DNA from 4 places in the Lachnoclostridium phytofermentans ISDg genome. Region 4 is predicted to be linked to each of the others. Evidence: predicted binding sites of a transcription regulator. Region 4 holds the regulator's gene; each other region holds the start of a gene.
What was found. The regulator NrdR, encoded in region 4, represses ribonucleotide reductase genes. The targets are predictions, from matches to a motif close to CACAANATNTTGTG.
Positions count from the first base shown of each region.

Region 1 (5,654 bases), 2.2 Mb from region 4:
GAGGAAGAGTACGATAAGGCGAAAAATTGTCTAAAGAAGGCAAAAAAATACTCTGATGTAACGATAGAACAGCAACTTTTAAGAAATGAGATTATACTATTAGAAAAGACCGGAGACTTTAAAGAAGCATATGAAAAGATGAAAAAGTATCTGGTTCGCTATCCAGACGATGTGGATGCGAAGAAAGACGCTACCTTCTTAAAAACTAGAGTGGAAGGTGCAAGTAACGAAACAAATACAAATCAAACAAATCAAACAGAGCAAGTAGGAACATCTGAAACTGTAAAGAAACCATAAGGAGGACAACTTGTAGTTATGTCAGAATTATATGAGATAAAAGAAGAGCAAGAAAAAGTGATTCTAGTTGCAGTCAGCGAAAACGATAATGATGATACTGAGGAATCATTGGATGAGCTTATGGAACTTGTAGATACTGCAGGAGCCGTAACCGTAGGAAGAATCACTCAAAATCGTGAGAAAATTCATCCTGGAACTTACGTTGGTAAGGGAAAGATAGAAGAAATCCGTCTTCTGATTGAACAGTTAGGTGCCACAGGAATTATCTGTGATGATGAATTATCTCCTGCTCAGTTAAGAAACCTTGAAGATGCACTACAGGCAAAAGTAATGGATCGTACTATGATTATACTAGATATCTTTGCCCAGCATGCAAGTACAAGAGAGGGTAAGATTCAAGTAGAATTAGCACAGCTAAAATACCGTGCTACTAGGTTAATTGGAATGAGAAACTCATTATCAAGATTAGGTGGTGGTATCGGTACAAGAGGTCCTGGAGAAAAGAAATTAGAGATTGATCGTCGTTTAATTAAAGATAGAATTGCTCAATTAAACCGGGAATTAGATGATATCAAGAGAAACAGAGAAGTTGCACGTTCTCTTCGTATGAAAAATCCTATTCCGGTGGTAGCAATTGTAGGTTATACCAACGCAGGAAAGTCTACGCTACTAAATCGCCTTACTGAGGCCGATGTGTTAGAGGCAAATATGCTATTTGCAACACTGGATCCCACCACTAGAAATCTTTCGCTAGAAAGTGGGCAGCAGGTATTGCTAACCGATACCGTTGGATTTATTAGAAAATTACCACACCATTTAATTGATGCGTTCCGTTCCACTTTAGAAGAAGCAAAGTATGCCGATATTATCATTCATGTTGTTGATGCTTCGAATCCTCAGGCTTATAAGCAAATGCATATTGTTTATGAAACATTAAAAAAGCTACAAGTAACAGATAAAACTGTTATTACGGTCTTTAATAAACAAGATCTTGTTCAAGAGGAAGAGCCAATGAAGGATTTAAAGGCAGATAAGACCGTAAAAATTTCCGCAAAGCAAGGCGTTGGTGTAGTAGAGCTTTTAGATATAATTGAAGAAGTATTAAGAGAGGCAAAGGTACTAATCGAGCATATCTTTTCTTACCAAGAAGCTGGGAGCATACAACTTATCCGTAAGTATGGACAGCTGTTAGAAGAGGAATATCAAGAAGGTGGCATTTTTGTAAAAGCCTATGTTCCAAAAGATATTGCAAACCAAATTGTATGGAGTAAACAAAGTTAAGCTTAAAACAATTATAGCAATAAATTTTTCATAATATTATAAAAATAGATTATATTGTGTTACGAAAAAAGTCCGTTAAGGAGCGAAACATAACGAAAACCGTGTGTTTAAGCTACTTTACGGACTTTTCTTTTGATACACACTTAAACACAATATGTAGTGGTAGGACTAAAATATCAAAATATATGTTGTAGTTAGCCTTGACGTTGCTATTGCTTTCTGATAGAATTTATTATTGAACAATGTAGGTAGGAAGGGAGAAGTACACATGATTAAAGTTGTGAAACGGGATGGTGAAATAGCCGAATTTGCGCTTTCAAAAATCAGTAGTGCCATTGCAAAAGCATTCAATGCTACGCAAAAACTTTATAACGAGGATATCATTAATTTGTTGTCTTTGCGTGTTACATCAGATTTTCAAACCAAGTTGAAAGACAGTACGGTTACGGTAGAAGATATTCAAGATAGTGTGGAGCATGTTCTTGAGCAATCTGGATATACCGATGTAGCAAAAGCCTATATTCTTTATCGTAAGAATAGGGAAAAAATACGTAATATGAAATCTACTATTTTAGATTACAAAGAAATTGTAGACATGTACGTGAAAGAGGAGGACTGGAGAGTAAAAGAAAACTCTACGGTTACTTACTCCGTTGGAGGATTAATTCTACATAATTCTGGAGCGATAACTGCAAACTATTGGTTGTCAGAGATTTATGATGAGGAAATTGCAAATGCCCATCGTAGCGCGGACATACACATTCATGATTTATCCATGTTAACAGGATATTGTGCGGGTTGGTCTTTAAAGCAACTAATTAAGGAAGGGCTTGGTGGTATTCCAGGTAAAATTACCTCATCTCCAGCAAAGCATCTTTCAACATTATGTAACCAGATGGTTAATTTCTTAGGTATTATGCAGAACGAATGGGCGGGAGCACAGGCTTTTTCTTCCTTTGATACTTACTTAGCTCCATTTGTAAAAGTAGATAATTTAAGTTATGAAGAAGTAAAGCAATGTATTCAATGCTTTATTTATGGAGTGAATACTCCTAGTCGTTGGGGAACACAAGCACCATTCTCCAATATCACGTTAGACTGGACAGTTCCAAATGATTTAGCGGAGCTGCCATGTATCGTCGGCGGAAAAGAGATGGAATTTAAATATAAGGATTGTAAGAAAGAGATGGATTTAGTAAACAAAGCCTTTATCGAAATTATGATTGAGGGTGATGCGAACGGACGTGGTTTTCAATATCCAATCCCTACTTACTCCATTACGAAAGATTTTGATTGGTCAGACACAGAGAATAATCGATTATTATTTGAGATGACCGCAAAGTATGGTACCCCTTATTTCTCTAATTATATCAATTCGGATATGGAACCAAGTGATGTTCGTTCCATGTGCTGCCGTCTAAGACTTGATTTACGTGAGTTACGTAAAAAGACGGGAGGTTTCTTTGGTAGTGGTGAAAGTACGGGTTCGGTAGGTGTAGTTACCATTAATATGCCTCGTATTGCCTATGTATCAGCAAATGAAGCTGAATTTTATCAAAGACTTGACCGTATGATGGATATCTCTGCAAGATCGTTAAAGGTTAAGAGAAAAGTTATCACAAAACTATTAGAAGAAGGCTTATATCCATATACAAAACGTTATCTTGGAACCTTCGACAATCATTTCTCTACCATTGGACTTATTGGTATGAATGAGGTAGGACTAAATGCAAGATGGCTTGGAAAAGATATGACAGATAAGAAAACGCAGCAATTTTCTGTAGAAGTTTTAAATCATATGAGAGATCGTCTTGGTGATTATCAGGTGGAATTCGGAGATTTATATAATCTAGAAGCAACACCAGCGGAATCAACCAGCTATCGTCTTGCAAAACATGATAGAAAACGTTGGTCTGAAATTAGGACAGCTGGAAAAGAAGGAGATACCCCTTATTACACAAATAGTTCCCATCTTCCAGTAGAATACACGGATGATATTTTCTCTGCACTTGATGTCCAAGACCAATTGCAAACGTTATATACTTCTGGTACCGTATTCCATGCCTTCCTAGGTGAGAAATTACCGGATTGGGAAGCAGCGGCTAAATTAGTTCGTACGATTTCAGAAAACTATAAATTACCTTATTATACTATGTCACCAACCTATTCGATCTGTAAAAATCATGGATATATTAAAGGTGAAAGTTTTGTATGTCCAGAATGTGGTGAAAAAGCAGAGGTATATAGTAGAATTACAGGGTACTATAGACCAGTGCAAAACTGGAATGAAGGAAAATCACAGGAATATAAAAATAGAATAGAGTACGATTTAGCTCATGCATTAAATACCGGTGATTTACTTAGTGCGAATAAAGGTATTGAGGAAGCTGCGGTTACATTAAATCTTGATGATAACGAGTCTTATCTATCAAACGACGGATGTTATTTATTTACTACAAAAACATGTCCAAATTGTAAATTAGCAAAAGGATATTTGGATGGTTATAAATATCAAGTAATTGATGCTGAAGAAAATATGGAATTAGCAAAGCAGTATCATATTATGCAAGCACCAACTCTATTGGTTGTAAAAGAGGGTATCATGACCAAATATGTGAATGCTTCGAACATTAAGCAATATGTAGATGCTGAAAGCGCATATGTTATATAATAATGACTTATCAACTAAGTAATAGAACGCATTGTTAGGATATGTTAGTTTAAAAGAAAGATACAATCATTTCATAGTGATTGTATCTTTCTTTTAAAATTTACGAGGAAATTGCGTTGTAATTAGCTATAAATGGAAAACTCTCCGAGGGATGCTTAGAGTAATGAAGTGAATTTGTTAACTAATCGGCTAATAATGTTACTCTTATAGGCCAAAAGTCACAGAAAAAATTGATTTTTATTTTTCGTATGTTATAATAAGGAAGGATAAGAAAGAAAATTCCAGTGCATTTTTTACAAATTTGGCTATTTTGTAATATCATTATCCCTAAGAGGTGAATTATGGAAGATAATAAAATACTGACAAGAGCATATGTAGGATGTGCTACCTTCGATAGTGACTTTCGTATCAGGGTAGGAGATGAAGGCATCTATCGAATTATAGATGAAGGAAAATGCTATCCTTATTCTCTTCTTCTGTTAATACATAATGAGGAACAGGAAGACTTTTGCATCGCTGTTCAGAATTTAAAGGAAAATGAAGTGCATAGTGGTACCTTTCATATTCGTCTTGAGGATGGGAAGTTCTATGTTGTGTATTATGTCGTAGAAAATCAGGGGATTCAATACATGGACGAAGAGTTATATCAAATACGTCTATATAATATAAAGGCATTTCATCAAGTAATAACGAAACAAGAGAATGAGATTATGGATTATCGGACCATATTAAGTTTAACTAATAATCTTTATTTTTCTTATGATATGAATACAACAAATTTTACATATTATTGGATGAGTGGGAATCAAGAGGTAATAGTCGCACAACAGCCTCTTCTTTTATGGAAAAAAGAAGTATTAGATAATGGTTATGTAAAAGAGCAGGAAAAAGCCATTTTCGGTAGTATGTGTGAAGATTTAATGGCGGGAACATCGAACTTTTATTACCAACTTATCAATAGCATCTTAACAAATGGAAAAGAAGTAGTTCGTTGGGTTATTCGAGGTTGCGCAGTTCATGAAAGAATGAAGTTGGATAGAATTGTTGGTGTTATAGAAATTGAGAAGTTAACGAAGGATGTACAAGAGAATTTCTTTTATGACCTAATGAATCGGGATGCTCTTACAGGCTTATTGAATAAGAGAGCTATAACTCAGCTTGCTGAGCAAAAGATCCAATATACTGGTAAGGATAAGTTCCGCTTTTTAATCTTAGATGTTGATAACTTTAAAACGATTAATGATTCCTATGGACATATGGTTGGTGATGAGGCTATCGTAAGAGTAGCCAATATTGTAAAAAAGATGGTTGGCGATCATGGGGTTGTTGGAAGAATAGGTGGAGATGAATTATTTGCTATCTTAGATAATGTGGACGATGAAAAGAGCCTAAGAAATGTATTAAA
Region 1 covers NC_010001.1:679,218-684,871, forward strand. The annotation lists gene CPHY_RS02915 (tetratricopeptide repeat protein) at 1-297, shown strand, start outside; gene hflX (GTPase HflX) at 316-1,578, shown strand; gene CPHY_RS02925 (ribonucleoside triphosphate reductase) at 1,847-4,249, shown strand; gene CPHY_RS02930 (GGDEF domain-containing protein) at 4,591-5,654, shown strand, end outside.
Region 1: CPHY_RS02925 (ribonucleoside triphosphate reductase) is a predicted target of NrdR. The motif match lies at 1,727-1,740, and genes of this name have one in related genera.

Region 2 (5,654 bases), 420 kb from region 4:
TGCTTCCAGGTTGTGGCGCATATTTGGAACTTCTATATAAGAAATTGCACCGCCGCTGGAGATTACCTGAAACTGGCTCTCGAAAGTGAATTTGCTAAATGCATCGATATCTTCACGTACATCCACATGATAGGAGTTTGTATAATAACCTTTGTCTGTAATGTCCTTAATGTCACCAAAACGCTCTTTATCAATTCTTGCAAAACGATAGCAAAGAGATTCTGCAGGTGTTCCATATAATCCAAAACCTATTCCGGTTTCTTTCTTCCAGGTATCCGCTGCATCTTTGAGGCGATTCATAATACGAAGTGCAAATTCGGTTCCTTCCTTCTGTGTATGGCTTACCCCTTTCATAAGCTTCGTTACTTCATATAAGCCAATATATCCTAAAGAAATGGTAGAATAACCGTTATGCAACAACTTATCGATAGTCTCTCCCTTTTTCAGTCTAGCGATCGCACCATACTGCCAATGGATTGGGCTAACATCAGAGATCGTACCTTCTAATGCTCTATGTCTGCACATAAGTGCTTCAAAACAAAGTGCTAAACGTTCCTCTAAAAGCTGCCAGAATATTTCCTCATCACCATTTGCAATAATACCAATCTGAGGTAGATTTAAGCTAACTACACCTTGATTAAAACGTCCTTCGAATTTATAATCTCCATTTTCATCCTTCCATGGAGATAAGAAACTACGGCATCCCATACAAGAGAATACATTTCCTTCGTAATTCTCACGCATTTTCTTAGCGGAGATATAGTCTGGATAGAGACGCTTTGCGGAGCATTTTACAGCAAGCTTTGTAATATAGTCGTATTTACCGCCTTTTAAACAGTTATGTTCATCCAGTACATAGATTAACTTTGGGAAAGCAGGAGTAATATAAACTCCCTTTTCATTCTTAATTCCTTCTAAACGCTGACGAAGAATTTCTTCTATAATCATTGCATTTTCTTCAATATACTCATCATCTTTATCAAGGTTTAAGAATAGCGTAACAAATGGAGACTGGCCATTTGTGGTCATCAAAGTATTAATCTGATACTGAATTGTCTGAACACCGGAACGAAGTTCATCCTGTACTCTTTCTTGTACAAATTTCTCAATTACTTCTTCACTAGCTTCTCCATTAAATAAAGATTCATAGCGCTTTCTATATTTGTCCATACTGTGGCGAAGATACTTTCCTAAATGACGAATGTCTACAGACTGTCCACCATACTGACTACTTGCTACAGCAGAAATAATTTGTGTCATAACGGTACAAGCAACCTGAAAACTCTTTGGAGATTCAATCAGCTTTGCATTCATTACCGTACCATTTTCAAGCATATCCTTTATATTAATCAAACAGCAGTTAAATATGGACTGAAGGAAATAATCCGCATCATGAAAATGTAGGATCCCTTCCTCATGAGCTTTTGTAATCTTTTCTGGTAATAACAAACGTTTTGTTAAATCCTTCGATACCTCACCTGCGATTAAGTCACGTTGTGTGGAGGCAATGACAGCATTTTTATTCGAGTTTTCCTCCATAACATCTTCATTACTATGTCTGATTAAACTCATGATGGACTCGTCTGTCGTATTCGCTTTTCTTACTAACTCTCTGCGAAAACGATAGATAATGTAGGTTTTTGCTAATACAAACTTACGCTCTGCCATTAATTTTTGCTCAATCATATCTTGAATTTCTTCAACATACATCGTATCCTTCTTAAGATGTTCAATCCCTAGAATAATCGCTTCAATCTTGTCCTCGGTGATCTTTTCTTTAGGATCCACCTCATCGTTTGCTTTGCGAATTGCAACTAAAATCTTATTTCTGTCATAATCCGTTACCCTACCATCACGCTTAACTACCTTCATATAACCTATCCTTTCTTGTTTCTAAAATTTTTGTCTTAGGTATACCCCCAAAATGATTGCCCCTTATTTTCCACCCTAAGAGGGATGGTAATAAGAGGCTCTTATAAATAAGTTATTCTTCTTTTAAAGTGCAACGAAAGAAATTTTAAAATATATTATCTTATAAATATAATAGCATAGTTAAAAGGATAAGTCTACTACATATTGTTTCTTTTTTAGATTCCAATAACTAGATATAGTGGTTTTAATTTTCTATCTATTCTGAATTATTCGATTGTTGCGTACAGTTTTCAGTTATTAAATGACCTAAGACCTATTATGATAACCTCATTTTAAAGTCTTCATAGCCAAATTGTTTGACAATTACAATTCCTTCTTTTTCTGTGTATGCAACGATAGAAGGTAGGTTGATTCCGTTAAAGGTATTATTTTTCACCATGCTGTAATGAGACATATCGCAGAAGACTAATATATCCCCTTCTTTTAATGGCTCATCAAAAGAATACTCTCCCACAACATCCCCTGCCAGACAGGTAGGTCCCCCAAGGCGATAAGTATAAGCTTTTTCTCCGGCTTTACCAGCTCCTATAATTTCTGGGCGATATGGCATTTCAAGAACGTCAGGCATATGACATTCAGCAGAAGTATCTAATATGGCGCATTCTCCATGCTCACCACAAACATCTAATACCTTAGTAACCAGGTATCCCGTATTTAAGCCAATTGCTTCTCCAGGTTCTAGATAGACTTCTATTCCATAAGTCTCTTTCATATGAAGTATAGAAGAAATCAGACTCTCCACATCGTAATCTTCTCTTGTGATATGATGCCCTCCACCAAAGTTTATCCACTTCATCTTTTTTAATAGGAAGCTAAACTTTTCTTCCACGACTTTTAAGGTTCGAACTAGGACATCTGAATTTTGCTCACACATGGTATGAAAATGCAATCCTTCCAATCCTTCTAAATCCTCTTCCTGTATATTATCAAGGATTGTACCTAATCTTGAACCCTTTGCACAAGGATTATATAAATCTACCTCGATTTCTGAGTATTGTGGATTCACTCTTAATCCACAGCTTACCTTTTTTCCTGATTTTTGTATTACTTCTTTATATTTAAGCCATTGTTTCGGTGTATTAAATACAATATGATCACACAGAGAGATGATTTGCTCCATCTCAGATTCTTGATAGGCAGGATTAAAGATATGCACTTCTCCTCCCATTTCTTCTTTCCCAAGCCTTGCTTCAAATAAAGAACTAGCTGTAGTACCTGCTAGGTAAGATCCAATCAACGGATAATAATAAAACATGGAAAATGCCTTTTGTGCTAATAGTATTTTACAACCAGTTTGGTCCATAATACTTTTTAATAAGGATAAGTTTCGTTTTAGTAATCGCTCCTCTACAACATAGGAGGGGGTTGGAATTTGACTAAAGTCGATCTCTTTCATAAATTACCTCTTTTCTGCGTTGCTTTTGTCTTGTATGCGAACAATACGTATCATCAAGTTTGTGGATTCAGGCGAGACACAGACTTGCAAATTTTCTTCTTTTTCTAAAAAAGCAGTTGCAAAGTGTTTAAATTTGCAACTGCCCTACTGCCTTTAATCTACTAATACAGGTTTAAAATTCTCTTTCCAAGGAAGCCCAAAGCGGTTTAATTCCTCCATAAAAGGATCTGGATTAAACTCTTCTACATTAAATACGCCTGGTTTCTTCCACTTACCTGTTAGTACCATCGCTGCACCAATCATTGCAGGAACCCCGGTGGTATACGAAATTGCCTGGGAGCCCACTTCTTTGTAACATTCCTGATGGTCACATACATTATATACATAATAAGTAACTTCTTTTCCATCCTTAACGCCCTTATAAATACAGCCAATATTTGTTTTACCTACCGTACGTGGTCCTAGTGTTGCTGGATCAGGTAATACTGCTTTTAAGAACTGAAGCGGTACGATTTGCTTTCCTTCAAATTCAATTGGTTCAATCGAAGTCATACCGACATTTTCTAGACACTTAAGATGTCTTAAATAACTCTCTCCAAATGTCATAAAGAAGCGGATACGCTTAATCCCCTTGATATTAATTGCTAGGGATTCTAACTCCTCATGATGAAGAAGATACATATCTTTTTGTCCAACTTCTTCGAAATCATATACTCTCTTAATTTCCATCGGCTCAGTCTCTACCCAGTTACCATTCTCCCAATAGCTTCCGTTTGCAGAAACTTCACGGATGTTAATCTCAGGATTAAAGTTTGTAGCAAATGGGTAACCATGGTCACCACCATTACAATCTAAAATATCTATTTCATGAATTTCATCAAAATAATGCTTCATTGCATAGGCAGAGAAAACACCTGTGACACCTGGGTCAAAACCACATCCAAGAACTGCTGTGATACCAGCCTTTTCAAAACGTTCGCGGTAATCCCACTGCCACTTATATTCAAATTTTGCTGTATCTAAAGGTTCATAATTTGCAGTATCTAGATAATCTGTCTTCGTCTCTAGACAAGCATCCATAATAGTTAAATCCTGATATGGAAGTGCAACATTGATTACAATATCAGGCTTGTACTCATTAATTAATGCGACAAGCTCAGGTACGTTATCTGCATCTACTTGTGCAGTTGTAATTTTGGTTTTACCGCCATCTAACTTATTCTTAAGGGCATCACATTTAGATTTTGTTCTGCTTGCAATACAGATATCTGTAAACACATCAGAATTTTGACAACACTTGTTTACAACAACACTTGCTACGCCTCCGGCGCCGATAATTAATGCTCTACTCATTATAGTTCTCCTTAATAATTCCAATTTAGGTAAATTTCTTTTATTTCATCAACATTAGCATCATCTCTCGAAGTAGCTTACACGCCAAAGCTGTGGAAGCTCCACTTTGGTCATATATTGGTGAAAGCTCATTCATATCTGCTGCTACCACCTTCAATCTTGTAACCTTTTGCAAGGCATCAAATAATTGAGTAAAAGTAGCACCGCCAGCTTCTGGTGTACCCGTTCCTGGAAATACCGATGGATCAAGTACATCCAAATCTACCGTAAGATAGACCGGAACTTGCTTTCTTTCCAATTCCTCAACCACAGCATCCAAGGTGTGAAAATCAAATCTACAGGTAGTAACGTGTTCATTTCCGAATAAAAACTCTTCCCTATCTCCACTTCGGATTCCAAACTGATAGATTTTGTTATCCCCCACTAACTCATGACATCTTCTCATAACCGTTGCATGAGACAGTTTTACTCCAAGATAATCCTCTCTTAAATCTGCATGAGCATCAAAATGTATGATATGCACATCTGGATACTGTTTTACAACTGTCCGCATCGCCCCTAAAGTTACTAAGTGCTCTCCTCCAATCATAAGTGGAAACTTTCCGTCCTTTAAAACATTAGCAGTAAACTCCTCTATCAAAGAAAGTGGTCTGACTGGATCACCAAAAGGAAGTTCTAAATCTCCCCCATCAAAGATCTGATAATCCGTCAAATCTTTCTCTTGATATGGGCTAAAGGTTTCTATTCCATAACTCTCATTTCGAATTGCAGCACTTGCAAATCTTGTACCGGGACGATAAGAGGTGGTACCATCATACGGAGCTCCAAACAATACCATCTCGCTTTCTTCATAGTTAGCATCACAACCTAAAAAGGTATGTATGTTTTTATTCATAGCTGCCTAACAACTCCTTTACGTAATTTGGTAGATAGAAACATCCTTTGTGCAAATCGGTATTGTAATATCGAACAG
Region 2 covers NC_010001.1:3,729,227-3,734,880, forward strand. The annotation lists gene nrdD (anaerobic ribonucleoside-triphosphate reductase) at 1-1,872, opposite strand, end outside; gene nspC (carboxynorspermidine decarboxylase) at 2,189-3,328, opposite strand; gene CPHY_RS15825 (saccharopine dehydrogenase family protein) at 3,482-4,681, opposite strand; gene speB (agmatinase) at 4,722-5,576, opposite strand; gene speE (polyamine aminopropyltransferase) at 5,569-5,654, opposite strand, start outside.
Region 2: nrdD (anaerobic ribonucleoside-triphosphate reductase) is a predicted target of NrdR. The motif match lies at 2,100-2,113, and genes of this name have one in related genera.

Region 3 (5,654 bases), 610 kb from region 4:
TAAGAAGAGGAAGTTCGTAGTAGATCTAACTGCGGACTCTTCTCATATATAATAGAAAGAACGGTGAGAAAAATTCGTGGAAACATTAGATGCTATACTTAAACGCAGAAGTATAAGAAATTATACGGAGGAAGCTGTAACGAACGAAGAAATAGATATATTATTAAGGGCAGCTTTTTGTGCACCGACCGCAGTGAATGCACAACCGTGGGAGTTTGTGGTTATAAATGAAAAAGAGGTATTAGATAAAATTAGAGATAAAATGATATTTGCTAGATTTAATGCTCCACTTGGAATCGTAGTGTGTGGAAATATGAAATATGCACTGAAAAGCCAAGATAAAGACTTGTGGATATGTGATTGTAGTGCAGCTATTCAAAATATGTTACTAGCTGCTACGGACATAGGTCTGGCAAGTGTTTGGATTGGGATTTATCCAGTACCGTCAAGAATGGCAACGATGCAAAAGCTAATTGATTTACCTAAACATGTAAAACCTCTTGGAATGGTGTATATAGGGCATGGTACATATGAAGAACCAGCGAGATGCAGATATAATGAAAAAGCAGTTTATTGGCAAAAGTATGATAACGAGAGAAAGCATAGGACAAAGGATAAACCGGCGATGGGACACTACTAATGATACTTTTTCATCTAAAGCCTTTTGATAAAAAAGATTACAAATAATGTTATTTATAGTAATTTGATAAATAGTATGCAAAAAAGGAGTATGTAGTAAAATATACGAAAAAACTAAGATTGACTAATTGCAGGCATATTTTTAAGAGTGATAAGTTTTCTAAAATAACAAACATCCTATCATAACATATGTGCTTGTTTTTTATATACAAATTTCTATAATTCATAGTATGAGTTTATGTATCTAAATATAAATCTAATTGTCATAATTTATGTAAATGTATGGATTTCATAGAAAATTATGGTATAATGATCATATTACTTACGAAAAAATAAATTAATGGGGGTTTAGGATGGAAAAGAAAAAAGCATTTCAGTATCTAGTCGCTCTATCAATTACATTTGCTTTATTAGCAGTAATCTTTTTTGGACTAGGATTGAATAAGAAAAACACGTATGATAATAAACAGGAATCAACCAATGTATATGTAAATGGAGATGCTTATAACTTCATAATTAATGGTACTTATTTTGCTGGTTATATGGCTATCTCAGGGGCGTGCCTCATAGTGGCTGCTATCATGTTCATGGGTGTTCTTAAAATTGCATGTTCATACGATAATTTATCTGAAATAAAAGAGGTAAATTTTATACAAAGAATAAAAAGTGAGAGAGAAATATCTGGGAAATTAAATGAGTTAAAAGCACTTGCAGAGAAAGGCATTATAACAAAGAGTGAATATGAAGAAAAGAAGAAAGTCATAATGGGTGAATCAAATGGAAAATAAAAAAACGAAATCTATTTTTGTATTTTTACTTATAGCTTTTGTGTTCGCATTCTTGCAATTTTGTATAATTTTTTTAAATAAAAAAATATTAGAGTATTTATCAAGTAGTATGAAAATAACATACTTTTTGTCCCTAATAATTATGGCATTAGTATTTGTAGGTTTTACATTACTTGATAATATTAAGTTTAAAAAGCTTCTTAATATTCCATTAATATTATATGCAGTCAGTTATTTTACCTTGTCAAAAACCAGCTTTACTTTATGGGAATGGGATTTTAGGAATGATAGGACTAATGCAGTATTTAATGTAATTATACTTATCATTATATTAGTATGTGTAATTATTTGGGTATTCCAAAAGAAGTTAAGTTATTTAGCAATTGTGATGCTTTCTATAATTTTATCATATAGCATCTATAATAAATTAGATAATATATTAAAACTAAATTATTATGAGGATTTTACGCAAAGATTATATTATATAATAATCAACTTATGGGAAATTCCATTTCTAATAGCATTGCTTATACTATTTTTCAATAATATAGTACTTAAACCTAATAGCAGACTTGAAAATGAAATTCTAGAATTACAAGATTTACTTCAAAAAGGATTGGTTAGCCAGGAAGAGTATGTAACAAAAAGAAAAGAATTGATCGCAAGATATTAAAATAGTTATTATCTTAATATTCTTAGTATACCGAAGGAAGAACAGTCTTACAGTCTGTTCTTCCCTTTCTTATATCCTTTTTAGTAATATTACATCCAAAAAAAATTCTGGAAATAAGTAAAAAACGTAATTCACTCTTGATTATTTTTTTGTGTCGTTATAATATATAACTAATAATGATAATTATTACTATGACATTATATAGTATTAAACTTAATGATAAGTCTAAAGTTGACACTATATATTGTAGCCAATAAAAAAGATAGGGTGAGTAAAAACTATGGATATTATGATTAAAAAGCGTAATCAAACCTATGAGCCGTTATGTGTGGAAAAGACGAAGAGAATGATTGCATTTGCTTGTGAGGGTTTGGAAGGGTGTGACCCAATTGAGCTGGAACTGGATGCGAGGATCCAGTTTGTGGACGGAATGAGTACGAAAGAAATTCAAAAGATGTTAGTTCAAACAGCGATTGAAAAAGTAATTCATACTAAGAAAGATGAATTTGGTAATATCATGCGTGAAACACATACCAATTGGCAGTATGTTGCAGCGAGATTGTTTGTATTTGATTTGTATAAAGAAGCAGCAATAGAACGTCATTATAAGCATTTTGGATATGGGGATTTTTTAAATCTTGTAAATTCGTTGGTGGAGGAAGAACTTTACGGATCATATCTAACCGATGCGTATACTCAATTAGAGATAAAAGAGTTAGGAGCATATATTAAGCCAGAAAGAGATTATTTGTTTAATTATGAAGGTGTAAAACTGTTATCTGATCGTTATCTGGTGAAGGGACTTAAAAAGGAAGTTTTTGAACTTCCTCAAGAGAGATTTATGGTAATTGCGATGCATCTTGCTATTCCGGAAGAAAAGGCAAAGCGTATGGAATACGCGAAGAAGTTTTATGATTTACTTAGTAGTCTTCAGATGACGGTTGCGACCCCTACTCTTGCCAATGCAGGTACTCCTTTTTATCAGCTAAGCAGCTGTTTTATCTCGGTAGTAGGAGATAATCTATGGTCTATTTATGATGTAAATCAGAAGTTTTCTAGTGTGAGTAAGCATGGGGGTGCGCTTGGTATCTATGTAGGCAAAATCCGTGCTTTAAATAGTGAGATACGAGGTAACAAAAATGCTTCCGGAGGAGTAATTCCATGGGTACGACTCTATAATGATACTGCAATTGCAGTGGATCAATTAGGAAGGAGAAAGGGAGGAGCTACCATTACTCTTGATATTTGGCATGCTGACCTATATGATTTTCTTGACCTTAAAACAAACAATGGAGATGATCGAAGAAAGGCTCATGATATATTTACCGCACTTAGTGTACCGAACCTATTCATGGAACGGTTAGAGCGACGAGAAGAATGGTCATTATTTGATCCTTATCTGGTAAATAAGGTAATGGGATTTTCTTTGGAGGATAGCTATGATGAAGTGGCAGAGAACGAGTTTACAAAGCGCTATCTTGCATGTGAAGAATGTAAAGAGTTACCAAGGATTACAGTTCCTGCACTTGAAGTGATGAAACGGATTATGAAGAGTGCCGTTGAGACGGGAGCACCATTTATCTTCTTCCGTGATACGGTAAATCAGGCAAATCCGAATAAACACGCTGGAATGATTTATTCCTCGAACCTATGTCAGGAGATAACACAAAACATGAGCGAAAGTGAGCTACGAGAAGAATTGATTCAAGATGAATCTGGTGCTAAAGTGATTATTACAAAGATTAAGCCAGGGGATATGGTAACCTGTAATCTAAATTCAATTAGTCTTGGTAGGATTGAAAAAAAAGATTTAGCAGTTAATATTCCGTTACAAATTCGTATGCTTGATAATGTCATTACTTTAAATCAGACACCGGTAGCAGAAGCCCGTATTACCAGTGATAAATACCGTGCAATCGGACTTGGGACAAGTGGATACCATCATTACCTTGTAAATCACGGTATTGGCTGGGAGACACAAAAACATCTTGAGGAAGCGGATGACTTATTTGAAGAAATAGCATATCAAGCCATCAAAGCCTCGATGGAACTTGCAAAGGAAAAGGGAAAATATGAAGCTTTTCATGGCTCCGAGTGGGAAACAGGTGAGTATTTTAAGCGCAGAGATTATACCAGTGACCGTTGGTTAGCACTAAGTAAAGAGGTAGCAGAGCATGGTATGAGAAATGGCTACATTACAGCAGTTGCGCCTACGGGAAGTACCTCTAACATTGCAAATACCTCAGCGGGTATTGATCCTATCTTTAAGAGATATTTTATTGAAGAAAAGAAGGGAAGTTTTATACCAAAAACTGCTCCAGATTTAAATACATCGAATTTCTGGCTATACAAAGAAGCACATACGATTGATCAGCAATTTAGTATTCGTGCATGTGGAATACGCCAACGCCACATTGATCAGTCTCAGTCGTTTAATCTATATATCACGCCAGAATATAAGGCAATTGATATTTTAAATTTATATATGGAAGCTTGGAGAAAAGGTCTAAAGACGATTTACTATGTTAGAAATCAGTCGCTTGAGATGGATGAATGTACAAGCTGTTCTAGTTAAAGTGGAGGTAAATCATGGAGAAGAAGAAAATTTTTAATGAGTATGGAGATCGTGGTACCGATTGTTTAATTAAGGGAAATACAACGAATCTAAGAGAGTGGAATCGTATCAAATACGACTGGGCTCGTTTGATTTATCGTACAATGCTTAATAACTTTTGGATACCAGAAGAAATTTCACTGCAAGAGGATGTAAAACAATTTCCTTACTTAACAGATGGAGAACGGAATGCCTTCGATAAAATCATCGCATTCCTCAACTTCTTAGATTCGATACAAAGTGAAAATCTACCGAATATATCAAGGTATATTACAGCTCCAGAAGTATCCTCCTTGCTAAATGTCCAAGCATTTCAAGAGGAAATTCATGCACAAAGTTACTCCTATATCTTAGATACCGTGACAAATCCAGTGACGAGAGATCGAATATATGATATATGGAGAGAGGATAAGTATCTTTTGGAACGTAATAAATTTATTGCAAATATTTATCAGAGATTTAGTGATGAACCTAGTGATGAAAATTTTGTACGTGTAGTATTTGCAAATTATATTCTTGAGGGAATTTATTTTTATTCCGGGTTTAGTTTTTTCTATACACTAGCAAGGCAAGGAAAGATGACAGCTACCAGTACAATTTTTAAATATATCAACCGAGATGAAATTACTCATTTGGTACTATTTCAAAATATCATGAAAGAGCTTCGTGTTGAACAGAAAGAGATGTTTACCAAAGGCTTAGAGGAGGAACTTCGTGAGATGATGAGAACTGGTGTTGAGCACGAAATTGCTTGGGGCCAATATGTTACGGATAACCAGATACTTGGCATCAATAATGAACTAATTGATCAATATATTAAGTATTTATCCAATCAAAGATTACGGGCAGTTGGTTTAGAAATACTTTATCCGGAAATTACGAAACATCCAATGGAATGGATAGAGTCATTCTCTAACATCAATAGTACGAAGACTGACTT
Region 3 covers NC_010001.1:3,926,585-3,932,238, reverse strand. The annotation lists gene CPHY_RS16715 (nitroreductase family protein) at 77-640, shown strand; gene CPHY_RS16710 (SHOCT domain-containing protein) at 993-1,427, shown strand; gene CPHY_RS16705 (hypothetical protein) at 1,417-2,100, shown strand; gene CPHY_RS16700 (ribonucleoside-diphosphate reductase subunit alpha) at 2,381-4,675, shown strand; gene CPHY_RS16695 (ribonucleotide-diphosphate reductase subunit beta) at 4,690-5,654, shown strand, end outside.
Region 3: CPHY_RS16700 (ribonucleoside-diphosphate reductase subunit alpha) is a predicted target of NrdR. The motif match lies at 2,336-2,349, and genes of this name have one in related genera.

Region 4 (5,654 bases):
GGGGCGAATTTTTAAAGCCTGATGAACTTGAAACTGGAATCGATAATGTCATTCGAACATCTATTTATTATTGTGACCCCATGGCATCATGGCAGAAACCTGGTATCGAAAAGAACCATGAATTTATACGTTATGTCCTTCCGAAAGGTTCTACATTTGACACCCTCACCCAATGGGATGTTACAAAACTTGCAAGTCATATCAATAGTACAGCAAGAGCCAGCTTAAATGGTCTAGCCCCCATTAAACTGGCCCAAATGCTGCTTGATAATAATGCAGTATATGCATTCGGACTAAGGGAGATACCACCCAATGATATCATACTGACCCCCGAACTGCTGAAAAAGTAACCCATAACTTTTAGCCAATCTGCGGATGAAGAATCGTCAATATCCTATCCCTGACGGGTGGAATTTAGTCTTGCACAAAACTCTCCAGTCGTCTGTTTGCCATGCAGTTTTTTTATTCCGATCATTCCTGTTAGCCTATTATACTATATTTTTTTTATTTATAATATAGCTCAAACCTAGATAAAATGGAATTTAGCCTGCATACTGGAATTTAACTTTACACTGGAATTTAACTTTTCATTCAACCCTTCTTTAAAAAACTAGCTCTTTTTACGGAATCAATACCATATTTATTACGGATAGAATCAATAGCAGAATCAAGTTTCTTAAACTTATCCGATTGGTTGTTATCAAAAAGACTGATCTGTGAAAAGTCTGTATCGTCTAGTTTGGTAGTTCGAATACCTAGTAAACGGATCGGTGAGTTGTCCCAAAATTCATCAAATAAACGACAAGCAGCCTCATAAATAGTTGCTGTCGTGTTCGTTTGATGTGGTAAGACTGTTTGATGGGTATAGGTTTGGAAATTAGTATATTTAATTTCAACAGTAATGCAGCTACATGAAACATTAGAGGAGCGTAGCCTTGCACCAACGGTTTCACTTAATGCTAGTAAGACTTGTTTTGCAATTGCGTTATCAATGACATCTTGACTTAATGTGATACTGTTTCCACAACCTTTTGCCTTAGGATCAGTAACTTCAACTGGTTCTTCATCGATACCATTCGCGTATTCATGGATTAGAGCACTATATTTGTTTCCTAGATGTGTTTTTAGGATATTTACATTCGTATGTGCTAAATCGTAAATACTGCGAATTCCTAAGATACCAAATTTGGCTTTCGCGGATTTTCCGACAAAAAACAATTCCTCAACAGGAAGAGGCCACATCTTTTCTGGTATTTCAGATGGAAATAAGGAGTGGCAAAGATTCGGTTTTTTAAAGTCGGAAGCCATCTTAGCAAGTAGTTTATTGGTAGAAATTCCAATGTTTACAGTAAAACCTAATTCCTTCAATACTCGATCTCTAATTTGATTCGCGATATCCATAGGAGCACCAAAGAGATGATAAGTATCAGTCATATCAAGGAACGCTTCATCAATACTAAATTGGTTCAAAGTAGGTGTATATTCTGATAATAGATTCATTAATCGTTCTGAATATCTTGTATATACTTCAAAATTAGGGGGTACTACTACCAAAGAGGGACACTTTTGAAGTGCATGAGTTAGTGGTTCCCCAGTAACAATGCCAAAAGATTTTGCCTGGGTGGATTTTGCTAAAACGATACCGTGCCTGCTTTGTTTGTCACCACCAACAGCAGAAGGGATGGTACGTAAGTCAATCGACTCGGGATCCGCTGCTAAACGATGTACAGATTCCCAGCTTAAGAAGGCACTATTCACATCCACATGAAAAATTAGTCGTTCATTTTTACTCATATTTCTCGTTTCCTTATATTTATAAATTGAATATGGGAGTTGATACTAATAAACTATATAGCTAATCCCGATGGTAATTTGTAATTTGTAATTCGAGATCTTAAATTCAGATCATATACTATTCTAGCGCCATCGATCTGATTTAAAATATGCTGTATACTCCATAATAATTATTATAGGAAACAAAGGTTCGATTGTAAAGAGGGATTTATGATTCAGTATCTAAGCCCCGCACTTCTTAAAGCACTCAGTGGCATCAATATCAACTAGAATGACGTCAGGACCCACTTGGCAAATGCATGACCAAGGTATGATATATTCATGATCTCTTCCTAAAAGCCCCCATATTTTTGGTGGTCCTGGAACGATGATAGCTTCAATGCATCCAGTGACAGCATCAAAAATAATGTCGCAAACAAAGCCTAATCGTAGGCAATCTCTACAATTTATGACTTCTTTATTACGCATTTCAAATAATCGCATTGGATAGATCCTCCCGTTTTTTACTATCATATGAAGAAAATATAAAAACATGATTGACTATATGCTTGACCTATGGGAATTTATTCAATATAATAAAAGTGGAGATTACGGTTAGCATGTGCGGGTTAATATAATAATGGGAGGTACCGTATGAAGTGTCCATTTTGTGGAAAAGAAAATACAAGAGTAATTGACTCAAGGCCAGCAGATGATTGCAGTTCAATACGACGCAGAAGACAGTGTGATGAATGTTCTAAACGTTTTACTACTTATGAAAAAGTAGAAACGATACCTTTGGTGGTAATTAAGAAGGATAATAATCGTGAACCTTACGATCGTTCCAAAATTGAAGCAGGTGTGTTTCGTTCCTGCCATAAGCGCCCGATTTCCGTAGATCAGATTAACGCACTCGTTGATGAAGTGGAAAACACTATTTTTAATTTGGAAGAAAAAGAAGTTCCAAGTAATAAAATCGGTGAAATTGTGATGGATAAGCTAAAGAGCTTAGATGCTGTTGCTTATGTTCGATTTGCTTCCGTTTATCGTGAATTTAAGGATGTCAATACCTTTATGAACGAACTAAAGAAGATACTCGATCATGAACATGTTTAAAAAGTAATAATGACTAGAACCTCCAAGTGGATAGAAACATTTGGAGGTTTTTTTAGGTATAGACCAGAGATTGGATATAAGCTCTTTCTTATGATAAGGATATATAAATAAAGCATGCTTTATGTTAATGACAAAGTAAAATTCCTGAAGTGTGCTTATTCTTTGTTTATAAAAGCTAGCTTATTCTTTGGTAATAAAAACTCATAAGCTTATTCTTTGTTAATAAAAACTCGTTGTCACTAAGATACTTGTCTGTTATAATATTTTTAGGTATTTGCTTTCCTTGGAGAGAGGAAAGGATATTGGATGTTTAGTAAGTCATTTTGTGCTGCGATTGATGGGATTGATGCCTTTATCGTGAATGTAGAGGCAGATGTAAGTGATGGACTTCCTAGCTTTGATTTAGTTGGATTTTTAGGCTCTGAAGTGAAAGAAGCGAAAGAACGGGTAAAAACGGCAATACGAAATTCTGGTTATTCATTGCCACCAAAGCATATCACTATCAATTTATCACCAGCTGATGTAAAAAAAGAGGGAACTGCCTTCGATTTGGCAATCGCCATAGCAATTCTAACCGCTTCCGGTTATATTCCCAACGATTATTTGGAACAAACTTTATTTATTGGAGAACTTAGTTTAGATGGAAAGATTCATCGTGTAAATGGAATCCTTCCACTTATTTGTACTGCACAAAAACAAGGTTTTAAACGCTGTATTGTACCGAAGGATAATGCAAAAGAGGGTGCAGTAGTGAGCGGAATTGAGGTGATTGGAGTCGAAAACCTTAGCCTAACTGTGGAGTTGGTATCTGGCATGATGACAATACTTCCTGAGTTTTTAGATGTTACCTCATTGTTTATGGAGCAAGAGGAAAGAAATACTCTGGATTTTTCTGATATTGTTGGTCAGGTAACAGCAAAAAGGGCTATTGAGGTTTCTGTTGCTGGTCAACATAATATCATGATGATTGGGACACCTGGTTCTGGTAAGACGATGCTAGCAAAAAGAATTCCCTCTATTATGCCTGAATTAAGCTTTGAAGAGAGTCTTGATATATCTAAAATTTATAGTGTATCTGGACAACTTGATAATAATCGTGTTTTGATCTTAGAAAGGCCATTTCGGTCCCCGCATCACACGATTACTCAAACAGCACTCATTGGTGGAGGACGATGTCCAAGACCTGGAGAAATCAGTTTAGCAGCCCATGGAGTATTATTTTTAGATGAACTAACAGAGTTTGATAATCGGACCTTAGAAGTGCTTAGACAGCCTCTAGAAGAGAAGGTAGTAACGATATCAAGGCTTCATGCTACCTATACATATCCAGCTAATTTTATGCTTGTTGCGGCTCTTAACCCATGTAAATGCGGTTATTATCCTGACCGAAGTAAGTGTAAATGTTCCCTGCAGCAAATCAAACAATATATTGGAAAGATTTCAAGACCACTACTAGATCGAATTGATATTTGTGTTGAAACGATTCCAATCGCGTATAAGGAATTAACTTATGGAAAGAGTAACGAGTCTTCCTCCATAATTAGAGAACGTATTAAAGAAGCACGAGAACGACAGTTATTCCGCTACCAAAAAAGTGGTAAGTATTTCAACTCTCAACTTTCACCCTCAGAAGTAAAAAAGTACTGTTCACTTGGAGATAAAGAACAAAAGATTTTAGAACAGGCGTTTACTTCAATGAACTTAAGTGCAAGAGCATATCATCGTATTTTAAAAGTTGCTCGTACCATAGCGGATTTAGAGGGGAAGGATTCTATCGAAAAGCATCATTTAATAGAAGCAATCGGATATCGGGGCGTAGATAGAAAGTATTGGGGGGAAGTTTAGATGGATTGTATAAAAAGGAATCGATTACTGTGGTATTGGATATCGAAAAACGAAGTGATAGGACATAAGACGATTGTTATGTTATTATACGCATTTCATTCCATTGAGGGCGTTTATCAAGCCAAACAAGAGGAGTTATTGAAGCTTGGCTTAAAAGAAGAAGTAATATCTTATCTAAATAAAAAATATTCGATGGAAGAATTAGAAAATGAATATAATTATACGAAAAAGCGTGGGATTCATTTTATTTGTATAGAAGATAAAGAATATCCAGAAAAATTAAAAAAACTTTATGATGCACCTTGGTTTCTATATTATCGTGGAGAGTTACCAAAAGATGACCTTCCCTCCATCGCTGTCATTGGAGCTAGAAACTGTAGTGCCTATGGCAGTGACGCTGCTTATTATTTTTCAAAAGAATTAAGTCTGTTTGGAATACAAATCATCAGCGGACTTGCAAGGGGTGTGGATGGCATGGCTCATAGCGGTGCATTAAGTTGCGGTGGTAAAACCTATGGTGTAATCGGTAATGGACTTGATTTGTGCTATCCTAGAGAAAATTATGGACTGTATCAAGAGGTCAATTTACATGGTGGAATTCTTTCGGAGTATCCGATAGGATCTAAAGCGTTACCGTATCATTTTCCTTTAAGAAATCGAATTATAGCTGCACTTTCTGATGGAATATTAGTAGTGGAAGCTAGAGAAAAAAGTGGTACATTGATTACGGTAGACAGTGGGTTAGAGCAAGGAAAGGACATATTTGCGTTGCCCGGAAAGCTAACCGATGTGTTATCCAAAGGCTGCAACTTATTAATTCAAAGCGGAGCTAAATTAGTGTTAAGTCCAGAGGACATTCTAGTGGAGCTTAGAAATCAGTATTCTTCTCTGTTAGGCGTTACTACAAGAGAGATTAACTC
Region 4 covers NC_010001.1:3,312,270-3,317,923, reverse strand. The annotation lists gene CPHY_RS14075 (IS30 family transposase) at 1-350, shown strand, start outside; gene CPHY_RS14070 (DNA polymerase Y family protein) at 592-1,794, opposite strand; gene CPHY_RS14065 (PRC-barrel domain-containing protein) at 2,017-2,277, opposite strand; gene nrdR (transcriptional regulator NrdR) at 2,428-2,889, shown strand; gene CPHY_RS14055 (YifB family Mg chelatase-like AAA ATPase) at 3,196-4,734, shown strand; gene dprA (DNA-processing protein DprA) at 4,735-5,654, shown strand, end outside.